2 regions of the Azospira sp. I09 genome follow, and region 2 is predicted to be linked to the other one. Evidence: predicted binding sites of a transcription regulator. Region 2 holds the regulator's gene; the other holds the start of a gene.
What was found. The regulator sigma-54, encoded in region 2, starts transcription at its own class of promoters, with help from an activator protein. The targets are predictions, from matches to a motif close to TGGCACGCTTNCTGCTNA.
Positions count from the first base shown of each region.

Region 1: a site for sigma-54 is predicted at 1,523-1,540, ahead of AZSP09_RS00570 (circularly permuted type 2 ATP-grasp protein). Genes of this name have one in related genera too.

Region 1 covers NZ_AP021844.1:108,733-112,384, reverse strand. The annotation lists gene AZSP09_RS00570 (circularly permuted type 2 ATP-grasp protein) at 74-1,489, opposite strand; gene AZSP09_RS00565 (methyl-accepting chemotaxis protein) at 1,734-3,377, shown strand; gene AZSP09_RS00560 (methyl-accepting chemotaxis protein) at 3,452-3,652, opposite strand, start outside.
Region 2 covers NZ_AP021844.1:2,454,082-2,457,733, forward strand. The annotation lists gene hprK (HPr(Ser) kinase/phosphatase) at 1-313, opposite strand, end outside; gene ptsN (PTS IIA-like nitrogen regulatory protein PtsN) at 282-767, opposite strand; gene hpf (ribosome hibernation-promoting factor, HPF/YfiA family) at 923-1,243, opposite strand; gene AZSP09_RS11510 (RNA polymerase factor sigma-54) at 1,258-2,736, opposite strand; gene lptB (LPS export ABC transporter ATP-binding protein) at 2,803-3,549, opposite strand; gene recX (recombination regulator RecX) at 3,615-3,652, opposite strand, start outside.

The DNA.
Region 1 (3,652 bases), 1.4 Mb from region 2:
TGCCTAGAAAAATTGGCTTGGTCATGCAATCGCATTTTCTCTGTGTTCTCTGTGCCCTCTGTGGCAAAGCTTTTCATTCCAGCACCCAGGTGTCCTTGGTGCCGCCGCCCTGGGAGGAGTTCACCACCAGGGAGCCTTCCTGCAGGGCCACCCGGGTGAGGCCGCCGGGGACCATGGTCACTTCCTTGCCGGAGAGGACGAAGGGGCGCAGGTCGATGTGGCGTGGCGCCACGCCCGATTCGACGAAGGTGGGGCAGGTGGAGAGGGCCAGGGTGGGCTGGGCGATGTACTTTTCCGGGTTGGCGACAAGACGCCGGCGGAAGTCCTCGATCTCGGCCTGGGTGGAGGCCGGCCCCACCAGCATGCCGTAGCCGCCGGCGCCATGGACTTCCTTCACCACCAGTTCCGGCAGGTGGGCCAGGGTGTAGGCCAGGTCGTCGGGCTTGCGGCACATGTAGGTGGGGACGTTGTTGAGGATGGGCTCCTCCCCCAGGTAGAAGCGCACCATCTCCGGCACATAGGGGTAGATGGACTTGTCGTCGGCCACCCCGGTGCCCACCGCATTGGCCAGGGTCACCTTGCCGGCCCGGTAGGCCTGCAGGATGCCGGGCACGCCGAGCATGGAATCGGCGCGGAAGACCTGGGGGTCGATGAAGTCGTCGTCGATGCGGCGGTAGATCACGTCCACCCGCTGGGGGCCCTGGGTGGTGCGCATGTAGACCGTGTCGTTATCGACGAAGAGGTCCCGCCCTTCCACCAGTTCCACCCCCATCTGCTGGGCCAGGAAGGTGTGCTCGAAGTAGGCGCTGTTGTAGGCCCCCGGGGTCAGCACCACCACCGTGGGATCGGAGACGCCGTTGGGGGCGGAGGCCCGCAGGGTTTCCAGCAACAGGTCCGGGTAGTGTTCCACCGGGGCCACCTTGTGCTTGGAGAAGAGCTCGGGGAAGAGCCGCATCATCATCTTGCGGTCTTCCAGCATGTAGGAGACGCCGGAGGGCACCCGCAGGTTGTCTTCCAGCACGTAGAACTCGCCGGCCCCGGCCCGCACCAGGTCCACGCCGGCGATGTGGGCATAGATGCCGGCCGGCACGTCCACCCCGCGCATGATGGGACGGAACTGGGCGTTGCCCTCCACCTGCTCCCGGGGAATGCGCCCGGCCTTGAGGATTTCCTGGTCGTGGTAGATGTCGTGGAGGAACAGGTTGAGAGCCTTGACCCGCTGCTTGAGGCCGGCCTTGAGGGCCTTCCATTCATCTGCCGGGATGACCCGGGGAATGATGTCGAAGGGGATCAGCCGCTCGGTGCCGGCCTCCTCGCCATAGACGGCGAAGGTGATGCCGACGCGGCGGAAGGCGATGTCGGCCTCGGCCCGCTTGCGGGCGATGCGTTCGTCAGGGGTTTCGGAAAGCCAGCGCCGGTAGGTCTGGTAGTGGGAGCGGACGGCGCCGTCGGCACCGTTCATTTCGTCGAAGAAGCTGGGCTTGTTCATGATGGTCGCGCCATGAGGAAGGGCGACAATCAAATAGCAGGGGTTGTGCCAGGATCATAATCGCTTGATCCTTAAAGGACTTCCGGGGAATTGGCGGAAGCGGCGCCAGAAAACGGTGCCACCATGCACCATGGGCAGAAGCAGGCGCACCAATTTGAAGCAGAAAAGTGTGATTTCCTTCACAGCATGGCTGGTGGCGGAAATATAATGCGCACTTCATGTTTCATATAGTTTGGACAATCCCATGCTTGATCAACTTTCCCTGCGTACCCGACTCCTGGCGGTGGTGCTGGTGGCGCTCCTGGGGGTCCTGGCACTGGCGGCCATCGCCGCCTTCAATACCCGCTCCCTCATGCTGGATGAGAGAAAAGGACAGATTCGCGCCATCACCCAGGGCGCCTACAACGTGGTCGCCTACTATCAAAGCCAGGAAGCCGCCGGCAACCTCAGCCGCGACGAGGCCCAGGCCCACGCCAAGGCGGCCGTGCGGCAGATCCGCTTCAACGGCCCCGACGGCAAGAGCGACTATTTCTACATCTGGACCCCCGATGGCATCAGCGTCATGCATGCCCTGAAGCCGGAATGGGAAGGCAAGCCCATGGGCGACCAGGTGAAGGACGGCAGCGGCAAGCTGATCATCCGGGAACTGGCAAGCCTGCTGCAGAACCAGGCCACCACCTACATGGACACCCAGTTCGTCAAGAAGGCGGGCGACCCCACCATGTATCCCAAGGTGCTCTACGCCCAGAAATTCCCGGCCTGGGACTGGATCATCGGCACCGGCGTCTATATCGACGAAGTGGACCGGGAGTTCCAGCAAACCCTGATCTACCAGGGCCTGCTGGCTCTGGTGGTGCTGGCCCTGATCGGCAGCATCTGCTACCTGGTGACCCGCAGCGTGCTCAAGCAGATCGGTGGCGAACCTGCCGCCGCCACGGCCATCATGCAGCAGGTGGCCGGCGGCAACCTGCATGCGGCCATCGGCCAGACCCAGCCCGGCAGCCTGCTCCATGCCCTGAGCCAGATGGTGCTCTCCCTGCGCCAGATGCTCACCGAAATCCGCCAGGACGCGGAAACCCTGGCCAGCAACTCCCAGGCGATCAGCTCCGCCTCCAGCCAGCTGGCCGACACCACCGGTGCCCAGGCCGATGCCACCTCCTCCATGGCCGCCGCCATTGAACAGCTGACGGTCAGTTCCAGCCACATTTCCGACAGCGCCGAGGAGACCCAGGGGGATTCCCACAAAGCCGTGGATCTCTCCAAACAGGGCCGGGAACGGGCAGAGCAGGCCGCCGAGGCCATGCAGCGCATCGCCGCCACGGTATCCGAAGGCTCCACCCGCATCCGCACCCTGGATCAGCAGGCCAACCAGATTTCCTCCATTGCCGGCGTGATCAAGGACATCGCCGGGCAAACCAATCTGCTGGCCCTCAACGCCGCCATCGAGGCGGCCCGGGCCGGCGAGGCGGGCCGCGGTTTCGCCGTGGTAGCCGACGAGGTGCGCAAGCTGGCGGAACGGACGTCCTCCGCCACCATCGAAATCGAGCAGATGATCGCCAGCATCCAGAGCGAGACCAACAACGCGGTGCAGTCCATGGACGACGCCCTGCCCCAGGTGGAACAGGGGGTCAGCCTGGCCCAGGCGGCGGCGGAATCCCTGGCCAATATCGAGGCCGGCGCCCTGCGCACCCTGGAGCACATCCAGGAAGTGGCCAATGCCATCCGCGAACAGAGCGCCGCCAGCACCTCCATCGCCCAGCGCGTCGAAGCCATTGCCCAGACGGTGGAAGAAACCAGCACCACCATGAACAACACCATGACCTCTGCCCAGGACCTGGAACGGGTGGCCCACAACCTGAAGGGCCTGGTGAACCGCTTCCAGACCTGAGGCCGGCAACGCCCAATGAAAAAAGCCCGGAGCTTCGGCCCCGGGCTTTTTTTTTATGGACTTCGTCGACCGGCTTAGCGCCCGGGCTGGAACTGGAAGTAGGCGATGAGGTTGCGCAGTTCGCCGGCGGTGGCCAGCAGCTGTTGCACATTGCGCTCCGCCTCGCCGATGGCGGCGGCGTTTTCCTCGATCAGGGCGGCGATCTCGGAGACGCTCATGGCCACGTCCTGGCTGGCCTGGGACTGCTGCACCGTGGCCTGGGCGATGTGGCGCGC
Region 2 (3,652 bases):
AGCCCTCCAGCACGGCCGGCAGCACTTCCAGGCCCTCGGCGACGATGACGGCGGGGGGCTGGGCGGCGAAGATTTCGTTCATCTGCGCCTTGAGGCGCTCAGGATTGACCCGGCTCAGCCACTGGTACTCGGCGGCGCCGATGACCTGCAGGCGTTCCGGGTGGATCAGGTTGAGGTGGCCGACCACGTCGGCGCCGTAGTTGCCCCGCTCCCGGATCTCGATGGAGCGTTCGGCACCCTGGGCCGCGACCCAGGTCAGGGACAGCTTGTCCTGGTGGTCCTCAAACAGCTGGCTGATGGAGATTTGCCGCATGGTTCCCCCAGTCGGTGAACAGGCGGTGGGCGTCGTCGGTGTTGTCGCAGGCGCCCAGGGCCTCGCGGAAGGCCCGGTCGGAGAAACGCTGGGCCAGCTCGGAAAGAATCTGCAGATGCTGCTCGGTGGCCTGTTCCGGCACCAGCAGCACGAACATCAGGCCGACGGGCTTGCCGTCGGGGGAATCGAAAGGCACCGGGGCGGACAGGCGCATGAAGGCGCCGGCGGCTTCCTTGAGCCCCTTGATGCGGCCGTGGGGAATGGCAACCCCCTGGCCCAGGCCGGTGGAACCGAGTTTTTCCCGGGCGAAGAGGCTGTCGAAAACCGTGGCCCGGGCGATGCCCAGGTTGTTCTCGAACAGCAGTCCGGCCTGCTCGAATGCCCGCTTCTTGCTGCTGGCTTCGAGGTCCAGCAGGATGTGGGCGGGAGGGAGGAGTTTGGCAATCAGATCCATGGGGCGGGAACCTTCCCCGAACAGCGGGATGGCGGCGGCAGGGCCGGTTGGAGACTGGGATTCAGGCAGGATACCAGGCGAAAAGTGGCGGGATCATAACGGAAAACGACCCCGCCGCCTATGCCTTTCGTCCCAGTCCCGGAGAGGGAATCAGATCACTCTTCGATGTGATTCTTGATGGTGTCGCGGTGGTGATCCTGGGCCTTCTGCTTGTACTTCTGCACTTGGCGGTCCAGCTTGTCGATCAGGGTGTCCACGGCGGCATACAGGTCGGCATCCTCGGCATCCACGTGGATGTCCTTGCCGGGCACGCGCACGGTGACTTCAGCCTTCTGCTTCAGCTTTTCCACGGTGAGGATGACGTTGACGTCGATGACGCTGTCGAAGTGACGCGTAACCCGCTCCAGCTTGGCAGTGACGTAGTCGCGGATCGCCGGGGTGACTTCCAGGTGATGTCCGGTGATGTGCAGGTTCATGGCTCGCTCCTTTTTTAGATGGACTTGCGTAGGTTGGCCGGCGAAATGTTGAGCGCTTCTCTGTATTTTGCAATGGTTCGACGCGCCACAACAATGCCTTGTTGGCCAAGAATTTCGGATATTTGACTGTCCGAAAGGGGTTTTTTGGGGTCTTCGGCCGCCACCAGCTGCTTGATCAGGGCCCGGATGGCGGTGGCCGAACAGGCGCCCCCCGTATCCGTGGCCACGTGGCTGCCGAAGAAATACTTGAGTTCGAAAATGCCCCGGGGGGTGGCCATGTACTTCTGGGTGGTCACCCGGGAGACGGTGGATTCGTGCAGGCCCAGGGTTTCGGCGATTTCCCGCAGTACCAGGGGACGCATGGCCACCTCGCCGTGTTCGAAGAACTGGCGCTGGCGGTCCAGGATGGCCTGGGACACGCGCAGGATGGTGTCGAAACGCTGCTGCACGTTCTTGATCAGCCAGCGGGCCTCCTGCAGCTGGCCGGAGAGGCTGGAGCCGCGCTGCTTGGAGAGGATCTCGGCGTAGAGCCGGTTGATGCGCAGGCGCGGGTAGGCGTCCGGATTGATGCTGGCGGTCCACTGGTTGCGCACCTTCTTCACCACCACGTCCGGGGTGATGTAGCGGGCATCCAGGGGCGCGTACTGGGCGCCGGGCCGGGGGTTGAGGCTCTTCACCAGGTTGGTGACGGCGCGCAGGCGCTCGTCGTCGCAGCCCAGCAGCTTCTTCAGCTTGGTGAAGTCCCGGCCGGCCAGCAGTTCCAGGTGATGGCGCACCAGCTTCAGGGCCTGGTCCCGCACCTCGTCGGCCGGCAGGGCTTCCAGCTGCAGGGCCAGGCATTCGCCCGGAGTGCGGGCACCGACACCGGTCGGGTCCAGGTGCTGCAGGTGGCGCAGGGCGATCTGCAGGTCGTCCAGATCGATTTCCAGCTCTTCCGGCAGGGCTTCCTGCAGCTCCTCCAGGGGCTGGGTCAGGTAGCCGTCCTCGTCCAGCGCCTCGATCAGGAAGCTGACCAGCTGCCGGTCCCGCTCGGAGAGCTGCATCAGGCCCAGCTGCCAGTTGAGGTGGTCGCGCAGGGAGGTGTTGGCGGCCTGCACTTCCTGGAAGTCGGAATCCTCGTCCTCGTCGCGGGAGGCGGAAGGGTAGCTGCCTTCGGCAAACCAGTCCTCGCCCTCACCCAGGCGGTCCCGGCTGTCGTCCCGGACTTCTTCGGGGCCGTGACTGTCGGCGCCTTCACCGGATTCGCCGCTATCGCCTTCCCGCGGGCCTTCGGCAGCGGACTCGGCCGTACTGCCGGCGTATTCGCCTTCGCTCCCGCTGTAGGAGGGCTCGTAGTTCTCGTCCTCCCGCTCCAGCAGGGGGTTTTCCAGCAGATACTTCTCCAACTCCTGCTCCAGCTCAAGCGTCGACAGTTGCAGCAGCCGGATGGACTGCTGCAGCTGTGGCGTCAGGGCCAAGTGCTGCGAGAGTTTGAGTTGGAGGGTTGGTTTCATGGACCCGGGGCCGAAGGGGCCGGCGGCAATGAGCGGGTTGAGGGAAAGACTCGGAGACTGGGCTCGTCAGAGACGGAAGCTCTCGCCCAGATATACTTTTCGGACGTCTTCATTATAAACGATCTCATCCGGGCGGCCAGACGCCAGCACCCGTCCCTCATTGATGATGTAGGCCCGGTCGCAGATGCCCAGGGTCTCACGCACGTTGTGGTCGGTGATGAGCACGCCGATGCTGCGGTCCTTGAGGAAACGGATGATCTTCTGGATTTCCAGCACGGCGATGGGGTCCACGCCGGCGAAGGGCTCATCCAGCAGGATGAAACGGGGAGAGGTGGCCAGGGCCCGGGCGATTTCCACCCGGCGGCGCTCGCCACCGGACAGGGCGGCGGCATTGGAAGCGCGGATGTGGCCGATGTGCAGCTCTTCCAGCAGCTCCTCCAGGCGCAGGTCGATCTCGTGCTTGGGTAGCTTCTGCAGTTCCAGCACGGCGCGGATGTTCTCCTCCACGTTGAGCTTGCGGAAGACGGAGGCCTCCTGGGGCAGGTAGGAAATGCCCAGATGGGCCCGCTTGTGGATGGGGAAGTGGGTCACTTCCTGATTTTGCAGCTGGATGGAGCCGCCGTCGGAGGGCACCAGGCCGACGATCATGTAGAAACAGGTGGTCTTGCCGGCACCGTTGGGGCCCAGCAGGCCGACCACCTCACCGCTGCCCACCTCGAAGGACACGTCATGCACCACGGTGCGGGACTTGTAGCGCTTTTTCAGGTTGTTGGCGGAAAGCTTGGCGATGAGGTCGGGGTTCTGCTCGGACATGGGCTATCAGATTCTATGAATGCGGGGGCGTAAAGGCATTGTGCCAGAGGTGTCGCCCGGGGGTTCTACCAGTCGCTGCCGGACTCGTCGTCCCAGCCGCCCT